DNA from 3 places in the Arthrobacter sp. P4_F10 genome. Region 1 is predicted to be linked to each of the others. Evidence: riboswitches for the same ligand, from Rfam matches in the RefSeq annotation. Region 1 holds a riboswitch; each other region holds the start of a gene.
What was found. Region 1 has a riboswitch for S-adenosylmethionine ahead of metX (homoserine O-acetyltransferase MetX). Riboswitches for the same ligand answer to the same signal wherever they lie in the genome.
Positions count from the first base shown of each region.

Region 1 (4,814 bases):
CACCGGCGTGGAGGACTTGTACTGGCTCAGCAAGGCGACGGCGATGATCGGAGCCAGCGAACCGGCCACAATCGAGGTGACTTGGTAGCCCAGCGAGACACCGGAGTAGCGCATCCGGGTCGGGAACATTTCGGCCATGAGTGCCGGCTGGCCGGCGTACATGAGCGCGTGGAACAGCAGACCGATGGTGATCGCGGCCAAGATGACGAGGTCGTTCTTGGTGTCCATCATCGGGAAGGCGAAGAAGCCCCACGTGCCGCCGAGGACAGCGCCGGCCATGTAGACCGGTTTGCGGCCGACGTTGTCCGAGAGCTTGCCGACCATCGGGATCACGGCGAAGTGGACCAGGTGCGCAACGAGCAGCAGCAGCAGGATCCGCGAGGTGTCCGTCTGGACAATCACCTTCAGGTAGGTAATGGAGAAGGTGACCACAAGATAGTAGAGGATGTTCTCCGCGAAGCGCAGACCCATGGCGGTGAAGACGCCGCGCGGGTAGCGGCGGAAGACTTCGGCGACGCCGTAGCCCTTGTTCTCAACGGTGACCTCTTTGCGGGCCTCCAGGAAGATCGGGGCGTCCTGGACCTTAGTGCGGATGTAGTAGCCGACGATCACGATCACAGCAGAGAGCCAGAAGGCCACACGCCAGCCCCAGCTGAGGAACTCGGCGGAGGACAGCGTGGCGGACAGGGTGAACAGCACACCGGTGGCCAGCAGGTTGCCCATCGGAACCGCCGACTGCGGCCAGCTTGACCAGAATCCGCGGGACTTGCTCGGGCTGTGCTCGGCAACGAGGAGGACTGCGCCGCCCCACTCACCGCCGACGGCGAAGCCCTGGACGAAGCGCAGGAAGACCAGCAGGGCCGGGGCCCAGTAGCCGATCTGCTGGAAAGTCGGCAGGCAGCCCATCGCGAAGGTGGCAACGCCGACAAGGATGATGCTCAGCTGGAGCAGTTTCTTGCGGCCGAACTTGTCGCCGAAGTGGCCGAAGACGATGCCACCGATGGGGCGGGCAACAAAGCCGACCGCATAGGTGACGAACGCGGCAATGATGCCGTCCAATTCCGAACCGGTATTGGGAAAGAACAGCTTGCCGAAGACAAGGGTGGCGGCGGAGGCATAGAGGAAGAATTCATACCACTCAACCACCGTGCCGGCCATGGAGGCCGTGACTACCTTCTTCAGGCCGGACGATTTGACGTCCGTTTCTTCAGCGCGCCTCGCGGCGTTTTCCGTACTCATCGTGACTCCTTCGGTGTCTCCGTCGACACCCTGTGGACCATTGGGCTGAGGACGCCCGTGATGTAGGGCACATGGCGTCATTCCCCATGAGTATGGACGCTCCCGCCCTGAGCATCAACGGCCATTAGTGCAGAGCGCGTCTGCAAAAATGCACAACCGATGTGGTCTAGTGGCCGAAGAAGGCCTCCCGCAGCTGGGCGCTGAGCTGGCCGATTTCGGTCAGGAAGCCGTCGTGGCCGATCGGCGCTTCAATGATGTGCAGTTCCGGGCCGCCCGGCAAGGCCTCGGCCAGTTGACGGGACTGGGCCGGGAAATACAGGCGGTCCGAGTCCACGGCCGCCACCAGGAACTCTGCGGTGGCCGGAGCAAGGGCCTCCCCGAGGCTTCCGCGCCCCCGGCAGACATCGTGGCTCATGAGGGCTTCGGTGATGGCGATGTAGCTGTTCGCGTCAAAGCGCCGGACCAGTTTGCTGCCCTGGTGGTCCAGGTAGCTTTCCACCTGGAAGCGCCCGCGTCCGGCCAGCGACCCGGCTTCCAGGGTCGCCTCGGACTCCTGGGCGTTCCGGCCAAACCGGCCGTCCAGTTCGGCCGCCGAGCGGTAGGTGATGTGCGCGATGCGGCGGGCGAGGGCGAGACCTGCTTCGGGTTCCGGGCCGCCGTAGTAATTTCCGCCGTTGAAATGGGGGTCCTGGCGGATGGCCAGGGTCTGGGCCTGCGCGAAGGCAATCTGTTCGGCCGTGCTGCTGGCGCCGACGGAAATCACGGCGCAGCGCCGGACCCGGCCGGGGAACGTGACGGCCCATTCGAGTGCGCGCGCGCCGCCGAGTGAGCCGCCCAGCACGGCATACCAGGTGCCGATGCCCAGGGCGTCGGCCAGCCGCGCCTCGGCGGCGGCGGTGTCCCGCAGGGTGACGAGCGGGAACCGCGATCCCCAGGGGCGCCCGTCGGGGGCCGGGGTGGAGGGTCCCGTGGAACCGTGGCAGCCGCCCAGGATGTTGATTGAAACGACGAAGTACTTGTCCGTGTCCACGGGAGCCCCGGGTCCGGCGAGCTGTTCCCACCAGCCGGGTTCCTCGCTGTCGCCGCGGGTCACGTGCGTGTCGCCGGTCAGGGCGTGTTCTATGAGGACGGCGTTGGAGGCGTCCGCGTTCAGGGTCCCCCACGTCTCGTAGGCGAGGACCACATCCGGCAGCGGAATCCCTGATTCGAGCTGCAGGTCGCCGATCCGGACGTACTGGACGGTCCCGTCCGGGTTGCGGGATGGCTTGGTTTCGGGAGCACCCGTGCGGGTGACGGCAATCGTCATGTGAGGACCTATCTTCGCGCTTGCCTGCCGTCAGCTGACCGGCAGGCCAGGTCTTCACCCGGGGCACCCCGCCGCAAAAGGAGGGTTGCCGGCCAGCAAGCCGGGGCTGTCACTGGCACTCATGACCTGGTACGAGTCTACGAAACAGGGGGCGGAAATCACGAAGATTGTGACTTCCATGTGACAGCCCGGCGGCCGGCCGTCCCGTCGAGGGGACACCGGCCGTCGGCCGCCCTGCGTGCCTAGGCGCCCTTGGCCGCGCGGAATCCGGCGTCGAGGTCCGCGAGGATGTCGTCGATGTGTTCCAGGCCCACCGAAAGCCGCACCAGCCCCTGATTGACGCCGGCGATCGCCTGCTGCTCGGGCGAGAGCTGGCTGTGGGTGGTCGACGCCGGGTGGATCACCAGGGAACGGACATCGCCGATGTTCGCGACGTGCGAGTGCAGTTCGAGCGCATCGACGAACCGCTTGCCGGCCTCGGCTCCCCCGGCGATGTTGAACGCCACGACGGCGCCGGTCCCCTTGGGCCCGTACTTGCGGCCTCGCTCGTACCAGGGGCTGGACGGCAGCCCGGCGTAGGCGACCGATTCGACGTCGTCCCTTGCCTCCAGCCAGTGCGCCACCTTGGTGGCGTTGGCTACGTGGCGTTCGACGCGCAGGCTCAGCGTTTCGATGCCCTGGGCGATGAGGAAGGCGTTGAACGGGGACACGGCGGAGCCGAGGTCGCGCAGGAGCTGGACGCGGGCCTTGAGGATGTAGGAAAGGTTCGCGCCCAGCGCCCCCTCCGCACCGAGATCGCGGGCGTAGACCAGGCCGTTGTAGGTAGGGTCCGGGGTGTTGAAACCGGGGAACCGCTCCGGGTCCTTGCCGAAGTCGAAGTTGCCGGAGTCCACGATCACGCCGGCGATCGCGGCGCCATGGCCGCCGAGGTACTTGGTGGCGGAGTGGACCACGATGTCCGCGCCCCACTCGATGGGCCGGATCAGGTACGGGGTGGAGAGCGTGTTGTCGACGATCAGCGGCACCCCGGCCTCGTGCGCCACATCGGAGATGCCCTCGATGTCCAGGACGTCCTGGCGGGGGTTGGAGACCACTTCGCCGAAGAACAGCTTGGTGTTGGGCCGGACGGCGTCCCGCCACTGGTCCAGGTTGTCCGGGTCCTCCACGAAGGTCACGGAGATGCCGAATTTCTTCAGCGTGTGGGCGAGCAGGTTGTAGGTTCCGCCGTAGAGGCTGGGGCTGGCCACCACATGGTCCCCGGCCTCGGCGACGTTGAGGATCGCGAAGGTCTCCGCGGCCTGGCCGGAGCTGAGCAGCAGGGCCGCGAGGCCGCCTTCCAGGCTGGCCACGCGCTGCTCGACGGCGTCCTGGGTGGGGTTGCCGATCCGGGTGTAGATGGGGGCGAGTTCGGCGAGTGCGAAGCGGTTGGCGGCGCTTTCGGCGCTGGGGAACACGAACGACGTCGTCTGGTAGATGGGCAGGGACCGCGCACCGGTGGCGCTGTCCGGCTCCTGGCCGGCGTGGATCTGGCGGGTTTCGAAGGACCAGGCGTTGGACATTGATGCTCCTCAAAGGGACCGGGCACAGCACCGGCCAGGGCTTTGGGCCCGGACCGGCACAGGCGCCGCGCTTGCCCTCCGGCGGGCGCCGGACGGCCAGGTCCTCACCCGGGGCACCCCACCGCGATACGAGGGTTGCCGGCCAGCAAGCCGGGGCTGTGCGCTGGCACTCATGACCTGGCTTCAGTGTAGGAATGGCGGCGGAGCCCTGGAAGCTTTGTGACGAAGATGAAGACGGTTGCCGTGGCGGCGCCTCCCGGGACACCGAGCCTGCCGCCGTCGGACATCCCATGACGGTTAGGGGAACCTAAGCTGAGAGGTCCATCACAAAGTGCCAAGATGATGGCATGCGCATGGATCACGTCTCTTACGCCTGTGAACACGATGGCTTGGCAGCCACCACTGAACGTATTGCGTCTGCCCTCGGCGTTGAAGCCGTGAAGGGTGGAGTGCACCCCCGTTTCGGGACACGCAACATGATTATCCCGCTCGCGGGACACAAGTACCTGGAAGTCGTGGAGGTCCTGAACCACCCGGCATCGGACAAGGCCCCGTTCGGCCAGGCAGTCCGGGCACGCTCGGAAGCGGGCGGCGGCTGGATGGGCTGGTGCGTCGAGGTTGACGATCTCGCCCCGTTCGAGGAGCGGCTGGGCCGCGCGGCCGTCAACGGCAACCGGAAGTTTCCGGACGGCCGCGAACTGGTCTGGAAG
Region 1 covers NZ_JBFUJJ010000009.1:124,717-129,530, reverse strand. The annotation lists gene AC1DR1_RS12060 (MFS transporter) at 1-1,239, opposite strand, end outside; gene metX (homoserine O-acetyltransferase MetX) at 1,406-2,545, opposite strand; SAM riboswitch class IV at 2,557-2,672, opposite strand; gene AC1DR1_RS12050 (bifunctional o-acetylhomoserine/o-acetylserine sulfhydrylase) at 2,788-4,104, opposite strand; SAM riboswitch class IV at 4,167-4,282, opposite strand; gene AC1DR1_RS12045 (VOC family protein) at 4,452-4,814, shown strand, end outside.

Region 2 (4,814 bases), on a different contig from region 1:
TGGCGAAGTCGATTACCGTCAGGATCAAAACCGCCCAGGACGGTAAAGTTTCCGCCAGCGGAAATGGCCACAGCACAGGCGAACCCCTAAAAGTACAAGCCCGCGGAACAGTTCCGGAACGGGCAACGAGCAAATCCTATCCCGGGACCACCGAGACTAAGCTGGAGCCATGATCTCTGCAGCCCCTGTTCCTGCGCCCGCGACCGTGCTGGTCTTCCTCGACCCGGCGTTCGACGGCGGCCGCGTTGCCGACGCGTCGCAGCCGCAACTGATGGCCACGGACCTGGGCGCCACCCGCGGCGACGGCGTTTTCGAATCCCTCCTGGCTGTGGGCGGCCGGCCCCGCAAGATCCAGGCGCACCTGACCCGGCTGGCCGGCTCTGCCCGGCTGCTGGAGCTGGACATCCCTGCCGAGGACGCGTGGCGGCGGGCAGTGGAAACCGTCCTCCGCGAGTTCCGGGGGAAGGATCCTGCCGCGGCTGCAACAGGCGGCGCGGACGAAGACGAGGTTGTGGTGAAGCTGCTCGTGACCCGCGGGCCGGAGGGCGCCGCCGCCCCCACGTGCTGGGTCCAGGCCTCCGCGCCCGCGGCCGCGGGCCGCCGGCAGCGCGAGACCGGAATCGACGTCATCCTGCTGGACCGTGGCTACGACAGCGAAGTCGGCGAGCGCGCCCCCTGGCTGCTGCTCGGCGCCAAGACCCTCTCCTACGCCGTGAACATGGCGGCGCTGCGCTACGCCCACCGGCACGGCGCCGACGACGTCATCTTCACGTCCGCGGACGGCCGGGTCCTGGAGGGACCGACGTCGACCGTTCTGCTGGCCCACCTGGAAACCGCGGACGACGGCGCCGGTGGCGTCCGCACAACCCGGCGGCTCATCACCCCGCAGCTGGACAGCGGCATTCTGCCGGGGACTTCGCAGGGCGCCCTGTTCACCGCCGCCAAGGCCGCCGGCTGGGAGCTGGGCTACGGCCCGCTGGAGCCGAAGGACCTGCTGGATGCCGACGCGGTCTGGCTGATCTCCAGCATCCGGCTCCTGGCCCCGGTGAACCACATCGACGGCCAGGAAATCGGCACCCCGGAACTGCGACGCCAGCTCACGGCCGAACTCAACGCACTGTTCGCCACCATCGAATAGTGCGGCCAGGCCGGTGCTGCACGGCAGGCGCCGCTGATACTCACCGGTTTTGCGGCCAGGGACCACGGTAACGACGGCGGTTTGTGGGAACACGCCGTCCTCCGGCCTCAAAGGTGGGGAGACTCAGCGACTGCGTGAGCACACCGTTCTGCCGGGCCGCGCTTCACCCCAGGGCGTCCGCGGGAACCGCCGGGCACCGCCGGAACGAGACCGGGTTGAACGCCGGGAGCATGAAGGTGGCCAGCACGGCGTCGAGCATTTCCGGGGCCCAGGTGCTGTTCTCCCCCAGGGTCGCGCAGACGCCCAGTACCACGGGGGTTCCGTCCGCGCGGCGGCGGATCCGGACCTGGACCGGCCCGGTCAGCCCGAGCGTGCGGACGGCGGCCAGGCCCAGCTTCCGCACGTCCCCGGCCTGGCTCGCCGGCACCCTGCGGCTGACTTCGTCGCTGCCGGCGTGTCCATACGGGGTCCTGGTCTTCTCGAGGACCACCGCCACCGGCGCCATCGCGTTGCGTGCCGGAGTGCCGAACACCAGGCACACGTAGTCGGCGCCCGGGATAAACTCCTGGACAAGTTGCCCCGCCGGCATGTTCTTCCAGCTAACCGAGGCCGTTCCGGCCAGCACGTGGACACCATGGGAGCCTTTGAAGACCCGCGGCTTGACCACCACGGGGCCGGTGAGGGAGGCGAGGGATGCCGGCGCGGCGGCGAGGTCGCCCGGAACCGCGAACTGGGGCACCGGAATCCCGGCTGCCTGCAACGCCCAGGTGGTGAACAGCTGGTCGTTGGCGAGGGCCACCGCGGCGGGGTCGCCCACGATGATCCGCACGTCCTGGGCGAATCCGGCACGGGCCGCGGCCAGGACCGGAAGTTCCACAGTCAGGGTCGGAATGATGACGTTGATGGCTTCACGGTCCACCAGCCGGCGCAGGTCCAGGATCATGTCCGGGTCCGTCGCCGGCAGGAGCCTGACCGCGGCCGCGGCGGCGGCATCCTCCGCCTGGCGGGAGTCGGCGCGGGCGTCGGAGCCGAGATACGGGAGTCCGCGGGCTTCGAGCTGGGCCGCGACGGTCCGGCCGGCGGCGCTTGCTATCCCGGTAACCAGTATGCGCGGGCCCACAATTGCTCCATTCCGCCGTCACCGGCCGGGCCATGGCTGTGGCTCCGACGGTTCCGGGCACTGATTCACAGACAACTTGACAGACAACTTGTTTTGATGGACAGACGGCTCGATTCACGGACAGCCCGGTTAACCTGAGAATCCGGCCGACACGTCGGCCATGCCCTCCAGTAGACGGCGAATCGTCCGCGCACACACGAGTGGGCTGTACCCGAAATTGGAGCCCGCCACTACTCGGCCGGGCCCCGCCCCACGCTGGGCCCGGCCGGCGCCAGCGCCTGGGCGTGGCCCGGTTACGGAACATGACGACGACGGCGGTGCGGGCCGGCGTCGTAGGTGTTACGTTTTTGGGGAGTAATGAGAACCGGTGCCAAGCCCTGACTGGCCGGTCGGCAACCCTCCTTTTCGCGGCGGGGTGCCTCAGGTGAATACTCGGCAATCGAGAATTCGAGCTGCAAGCGTGAAAGAGGAGATCCGTCGTGCCCCCCACGTCAACACCCGCCGTACCCGAAATACTCAGCACCACAGCACGCAGTGCACCACCTGCCGGCGAGGAAAGACTGGCCTACCGGCTGTTCACCGGCACGGATGACCGCGCCTTTTGTGAGCGCGTGTCCGCCGCCCTGGCCGAGGGCTATGTCCTGCACGGAAGCCCCGCCGCCACCTTCAACGGCAGCACCGTGATCGTGGCGCAGGCGCTGGTCCTGCCGGCCGCGATTGCGAGCGCGGACGCCGCCGTGGCCAATGCAGTCGATGAGCTCGATGCCGACGAGATTGACGCTGTTGGGGCATTCGAGGGCCACGCATGAGCTACGCCGGAGACCTCAGCCCCCATGAGGCGTGGGCCAAGCTGGAGGCGGGAGCCCTCCTGGTGGATGTCCGGACCGAGGGCGAATGGGCCCACATCGGCATCCCGGACACGACGTCCGCGGGCGGAAGGCGGAACGATCCGCTTTTCATCCAGTGGAACCTCGCCGGCGGCGTACCGAACCCGCACTTCGTGGAACAGCTAAGGCGAGAGGCACCGGAGGACTCCGCCGTCGAACTGGTGTTCCTTTGCCGCTCCGGTGTCCGCTCGATCGCCGCCGCGACGGCCGCGACGGCCGCCGGTTACACCTCGTACAACGTTCTTGAGGGCTTCGAAGGCGAGACCGACCGTTTTGGCGACCGCACCGTCAACGGCTGGAAGAACCGCGGCCTGCCCACCAACCTTGGAAAGATCTGATGACTTTCAATCCCGACGCCGCCGGCTGGGCCGCCGACACCCAGGCTGTCCGCGGCGGCCTTGACCGCACCGGCTTCCAGGAAACCACCGAGCCGATCTTCCTCAACTCCGGATTCGTCTACGAGTCCGCGGCCGCCGCCGAGCGTGCCTTCACCGGGGAAGACGAGCGCTTCGTCTACTCCCGCTACGGCAATCCGTCCGTCGCCACCTTCCAGGAGCGGCTCCGGCTGCTCGAGGGAACCGAGGCGTGTTTTGCGACGGCGTCCGGCATGTCCGCCGTCTTCACCGCGCTGGGCGCGCTGTTGGCTGCCGGCGACCGCGTAGTCGCAGCCCGCTCGCTGTTCGGCTCGTGCTTTGTGATCCTCAACGAGATCCTGCCGCGCTGGGGTGTCGAGACGGTCTTCGTGGACGGCCCGGACCTGGAACAATGGCGCTCTGCCCTGTCCGAGCCGGCCACGGCGGTATTCTTCGAGTCGCCCTCGAACCCCATGCAGGAAATCGTGGACATCGCCGCCGTGAGCGAACTGGCGCATGCGGCCGGCGCCACGGTGGTGGTCGACAACGTCTTCGCCACCCCGCTGCTGCAGCGCTGCGGAGAGCTCGGCGCGGACGTGGTGGTCTACTCCGGCACCAAGCACATCGACGGGCAGGGCCGCGTGCTCGGCGGGGCGATCCTGGGCACCAAGGAATTCATCGACGGGCCCGTCAAGCAGCTCATGCGGCACACCGGTCCGGCACTCTCGGCCTTCAATGCCTGGGTGCTCACCAAGGGCCTGGAGACCATGGCCCTGCGCGTCAACCATTCCTCGGCCTCCGCCCTGCGGCTGGCCGAATGGCTCGAGGGACAGCCTGCGGTCAGCTGGGTCAAGTACCCGCTGCTGCCGTCCCACCCGCAGTACCCACTCGCCGTGAAGCAGATGAAGGCCGGCGGGACAGTGCTCACGCTGGAGCTTTCGCCCTCGCCGGGACGCACCGCGAAGCAGGCCGCCTTCGCCCTGCTGGACGCGCTGCGGATCATCGACATCTCCAACAACCTGGGTGATGCCAAGACGCTCATCACGCATCCTGCGACTACGACGCACCGCGCGATGGGCCCGGAAGGCCGTGCGGCGATCGGGCTCAGCGACGGCGTGGTCCGGCTTTCGGTGGGCCTGGAGGACGTGGAGGACCTGATCCGCGACCTCGGCCAGGCGCTCAAGCAGGTCTAGCGCTCAAGCAGGTCTAGCGCTCAAGCAGGTCTGGGCCAACGCAGGTCTGGGCCAACGCGGGCGGGGTGGCCGGGAAGGCCCCGGTCCGAAAACCGGACCGGGGCCGGGACGCAGGCTAGAGGT
Region 2 covers NZ_JBFUJJ010000014.1:75,428-80,241, reverse strand. The annotation lists gene cls (cardiolipin synthase) at 1-76, opposite strand, end outside; gene AC1DR1_RS14950 (aminodeoxychorismate lyase) at 170-1,138, shown strand; gene AC1DR1_RS14945 (ATP-grasp domain-containing protein) at 1,302-2,258, opposite strand; SAM riboswitch class IV at 2,612-2,725, shown strand; gene AC1DR1_RS14940 (DUF1737 domain-containing protein) at 2,738-3,067, shown strand; gene AC1DR1_RS14935 (rhodanese-like domain-containing protein) at 3,064-3,483, shown strand; gene AC1DR1_RS14930 (O-succinylhomoserine sulfhydrylase) at 3,483-4,691, shown strand; gene AC1DR1_RS14925 (DUF305 domain-containing protein) at 4,807-4,814, opposite strand, start outside.
Region 2: another riboswitch for S-adenosylmethionine. It lies ahead of AC1DR1_RS14940 (DUF1737 domain-containing protein); the one in region 1 lies ahead of metX (homoserine O-acetyltransferase MetX).

Region 3 (4,814 bases), on a different contig from region 1:
GGTCAACGCCCTGACCGGGGCCGAGCGGGCCACGGGAGGCGTCAACGCGGTCACCGGCCGCGGCCGCCACACGTCCTCCTCCGCCCTGGCGCTCAAAGTCAACGATGCGCCGGCCGGCAGCTGGATCATCGACACCCCAGGCATCCGGTCCTTCGGGCTGGCCCATGTGGATCCGGACCGGATCCTCCGCTCCTTCCCGGACCTGGAACCGGGCACCGACGACTGCGAACGCGGCTGCAAACACGACTCCACCGCCGTCAATTGCGGCGTCGACAAGTGGGTTGCGGCCGGGCACGCGGGGCCCTCCGGACCCGCCAGGCTCGCGTCCCTGCGCCGGCTGCTGGGCACGGATCCGCGGCTGGAAGCGCAGGAAACCAAGGAACTGGGCACCGTTTCCTAAGCCCGCCCGGCAACAGGGCCTGCGGCGCCGTGCCGCGGCCTCCCGCCCGGCGGCCCGGTTTGACGGTAGTTTGGAACCATGAGCCAACCCGCTTCGAGCTACAACGATGACCTGCGCCTTGCCCATGTACTGGCAGATTCGGTCGATTCCCAGACCATGAGCCGCTTTAAGGCGCTCGACCTTCGGATCGAGACGAAGCCGGACCTCACGCCCGTGACCGATGCCGACAAGTCCGCCGAAGAGGCCATCCGCGGCCAGCTCTCCCGGTCCCGTCCGCGCGACGCGGTCCTGGGCGAAGAATTCGGCAGCTCGGGCCACGGCTCCCGCCGCTGGATCATTGACCCGATCGATGGCACCAAGAACTTTGTCCGCGGCGTCCCGGTCTGGGCCACCCTGATCGCCCTCGTCGATGAGGGCGAGCCGGTGGTCGGCGTCGTCAGCGCACCGGCACTGGGCAAGCGCTGGTGGGCCGCCAAGGGTGCGGGCGCCTACACGGGCCGCTCGCTCGCCGCCGCCACACGGCTGAAAGTATCCAACGTCTCCAAGCTCGAGGACGCCTCGCTGTCCTACTCCAGCCTTGGCGGCTGGAAGGAACGCGGGAACCTGGACGAGTTCCTGGGCCTCACCGAGGAAGTGTGGCGTACCCGCGCCTACGGTGACTTCTGGTCGTACTGCCTCGTGGCCGAGGGGGCTGTGGACATCGCCTGCGAACCCGAGCTGAACCTCTACGACATGGCCGCGCTGGTGCCGATCGTGACCGAGGCCGGCGGCCGCTTCACCTCGCTCGAGGGCGAGGACGGCCCCTTCGGCGGCAACGCCCTCGCCACCAATTCGATCCTCCACTCGGAAGTCCTCAAGCGGCTCAACCCCGGACTCGACGACCTCCTCTAGGCCCCACCCCTCAAGGATTCCCAAGGGCCCCTGTACGACGCTGTCCCCAACCTTCGCTGCCGGTCACGGCGTGGAGTGGGCATCGAGTGGCAGGAGGGCGGCCATGTCTGGATCGGTTCACGCCGCGGATCCCGAAACCTTCGACCCCGACGTCGGACCGGTTCTGCTGGTTCTCGTGGCGAAGTACCGGGACCTGGACATTGAGTCGGCCACCCGGCTCCAGGCCGTTTCCTCGGAGCTGGGCCAGAATCTGCTCGCCTGCAGTTCCGCCGTGTCCGGGTCCGTGGTCGTGTCCACATGCAGCCGCTTGGAAATCTACGGCGAGGTGGCGTCCAGGGAGCATATAGATGCCGTCTGCTCCGAGGCCCTGGGCTCTGTCCGCCTCTGCACGCGCCTCCCTGTGGCCCAGCTCGCGTCCCTGTTCGAGCACTCCTCTGGAGCGTCGGCCGCGGAGCATCTCTTCGGCGTTGCGGCCGGCCTGGACTCCGTCGTGGTCGGTGAGCGTCAAGTCGCCGGCCAGGTCCGCCGCGCGCTCGCTGCAGCACAGGCAGCAGGCACCGCGAGCGGGCTTTTAGTCCGGCTGTTTCAGGAGGCGTCCCGCACGGGCAAGGAGGTGGGGGCGCGGACCGCGCTCAGCAGCGCCAGCAGGTCCATAGCCTATGTGGCCCTTGAACTGGCGGCCGCCGGAGCAGCGCACCCATCCCTGGCTGATGCGTCCGTCGTCCTCTTCGGCACCGGTTCCTATGCCGTTTGCGTCGCGGAAATCCTCAGGAACAGTCGATGCCCCACCATTTCCGTCTTCTCCCAATCCGGCCGCGCGGAGGCGTTTGTGGCGAGCAGGGGCGGTACGGCGCTGACGGCACGGGAGCTGCCTGCCGCTGTTGCCCGGGCAGACATCATCATTGGCTGCAGCGGCACGGAGACCCGCATAGGTGCCGCCCAACTGGCCGGTTGGAGGGATGACACAGGCCGTGCCCTCATTGTCATCGATCTCGCACCCAGCCATGACTTCGACCCCCGGGTGGCGGATCTGCCGGGCGTTGAACTGATCACCCTGGATTCAGTGCGTTTCGCGGCTCCCCCGGCGGACGCCGAGGCGCTCCGCCTCGCCGGCGTCCTGGTCCGGCAAGCGGCGCTTCGCTTCGAAAAACAAGAAGGACTGCGCGTAGTCGACGCCGCCATTGTGGCCCTGCGCGGCCACGTCCACCAGGTCCTCGAGGCTGAAATGGCGCGCGTCATGAAGGAATACGGGTGCGGCGCCCAGGCTGAGGATGTGAACCTCGCGATGCGTCGAATTGTCCGCCGACTGCTTCACATCCCAACGGTCCGCGCCCGGGAATTGGCCTCGGACGGCCGCCAGTATGAGTACGCTGCCGCGCTGGAAGCCCTGTTCGGCCTCAGCATTCAGCTCACCGGCGCCCGGAACCCCGGGGCATACAATCTTGCCTTGGAAGGTGTCCCGGCCGCGCCGGCGGCTTCGTAGCCGTGTCCGTAATAATCCGCTTCACAATCGCTGGCCGTCTTTTCCCCGGCTGCGCGGATGTCCTACGCTCGATGCAGGTCACGAGTGCCAGCGCTAAACCCCGGTTTGCTGGCCGGCAACCCTCCAGACGCGGTGGGGTGCCCCGGGTGACGACCTGGCCGGTCCGGAACGGACCCGGCAAGCGCGGATTCCCATGATGTGGGGTCCTGGTCGAGTGAGGTCCCATGACAACTGCCATTTTTCCCGCAGCCCCCGAATTCCACGCCGCTGCGGCCCGCCCGCTGGCCGCCGTCACCGGCGCCGAAATCCAGGCCCCGCTGATCACCGGCGGCCACGCCCGCTACGCCAACCTCGACTACGGCGCCTCCGCCCCGGCACTGTCCGTCGTCTCGGCCTACCTGAACGAAATCCTGCCGTACTACGCGAGCGTGCACCGCGGCGCCGGCTACGCTTCGCAGATCAGCACGTCCGTCTACGAGAACGCCCGGGACATCGTGCGGGACTTCGTGGGCGGCCGGCCGGATGATTCGGTAATCTTCACCCGCAACACCACCGATTCCCTGAACCTGCTGGCCGGCTGCCTGCCGCTCCGCGACGGACGGCCGGTGGGCGAGGTCCTCTACCTCGACATCGAGCACCACGCCAACCTCCTGCCCTGGCAGAACGTCCCGCACCGCAGCGTCGTGGCCGCCCCCACCCTCGCGGCCACTGTGGACCGCCTGCGGGACGAGCTCGCCCGCGGCGGCGTGAGTCTGCTGGCCGTCACCGGCGCTTCCAATGTCACCGGGGAGATCCTGCCGATCCGGACTCTTGCCACACTGGCGCACGAGTACGGCGCCAGGATCGTCGTCGACGCCGCGCAGCTGGCCCCGCACCGGCGGATCGACATCGCCGCGGACGACGTCGACTACCTCGCCTTCTCGGGGCACAAGCTTTACGCCCCGTTCGGCGCCGGCGTGCTGGTGGGGCGGACGGACTGGCTCGACGCCGGCACCCCGCACCTGGCCGGCGGCGGCGCGGTCCGGGACGCCCGGCTCGACTCCGTCAGCTGGACCACCGGACCCGCCCGGCACGAGGGCGGCTCGCCGAACGTCCTCGGCGCGGCCGCCCTGGCCCGCGCCACCCAAGTGATCGCGGCCCTGGACCCGGAGCAGTGGCAGGCCCACGAGGACGCCATCCGGTCCTTCCTCGTCGAGGGTCTGCACGGCATTGACGGCGTGACCGTTCACCGGATCTTTGCCGATTCGACTCCCGCTTCTTCCCCCGGAGTCGATCTGCCGGGCACCGGCACCATCGGCGTCGTGAACTTTTCGGTGGAAGGCTACGACGCCGGGCTGGTGGCCGCCTACCTGTCGGCCGAACACGGCATTGGCCTGCGCGACGGCCGCTTCTGCGCCCACCCGCTGCTCAAGCGGCTCGGCCTGCCTGCAGGCTCCCTGCGCGCCAGCTTCGGCCTCGGCTCACGGCTGGAGGACGCCGAGCGCCTGTTGGCCGGCCTGCAGCAGCTGCGGCAAACGGGACTCGGCTGGGACTACGTGGTGGACGCCGGCCGCTGGGTGCCGGCCAACGATACCCGCAGCTACCCTCACTGGGCGCCGAACACCCCGGGCACCGCTGGTGCCGCGCCGTGCACGGAGGACTAGGCACGGCGGACTAAGCAGGCGTACTAACCCGAGGCAGGATCAGGACCCCAGCGCCGGTGCGGTAAATTCGAAAGGTATCTGAAACCAGCAGGACCTTCCCGAAGGAGATCGCACGTGGCAAGCGGCGGACCCCAACTGCACAGTAGCTCCAAACTGCACAGTGGTTCCAAACTGCACAGTGGCCCCAAACTGCACAGTGAACGTCGCCAGGAACTCGGACAAAGCTTCCAGGACGGCGGGGAGCACTATGAACGCGTCCGCCCTAGCTATCCGCAGGAGTCGGCCGACTGGCTGATTCCGGCGGGGGCCAAGGACGCCGCGGACATTGGCGCCGGCACCGGAAAGTTCACGGCGCTTCTGGCAGAACGTGGACTGCGCACGGTGGCTGTTGACCCCT
Region 3 covers NZ_JBFUJJ010000002.1:276,498-281,311, forward strand. The annotation lists gene rsgA (ribosome small subunit-dependent GTPase A) at 1-400, shown strand, start outside; gene hisN (histidinol-phosphatase) at 479-1,291, shown strand; gene AC1DR1_RS04185 (glutamyl-tRNA reductase) at 1,395-2,774, shown strand; SAM riboswitch class IV at 2,851-2,964, shown strand; gene AC1DR1_RS04190 (aminotransferase class V-fold PLP-dependent enzyme) at 2,999-4,417, shown strand; gene AC1DR1_RS04195 (class I SAM-dependent methyltransferase) at 4,571-4,814, shown strand, end outside.
Region 3: another riboswitch for S-adenosylmethionine. It lies ahead of AC1DR1_RS04190 (aminotransferase class V-fold PLP-dependent enzyme); the one in region 1 lies ahead of metX (homoserine O-acetyltransferase MetX).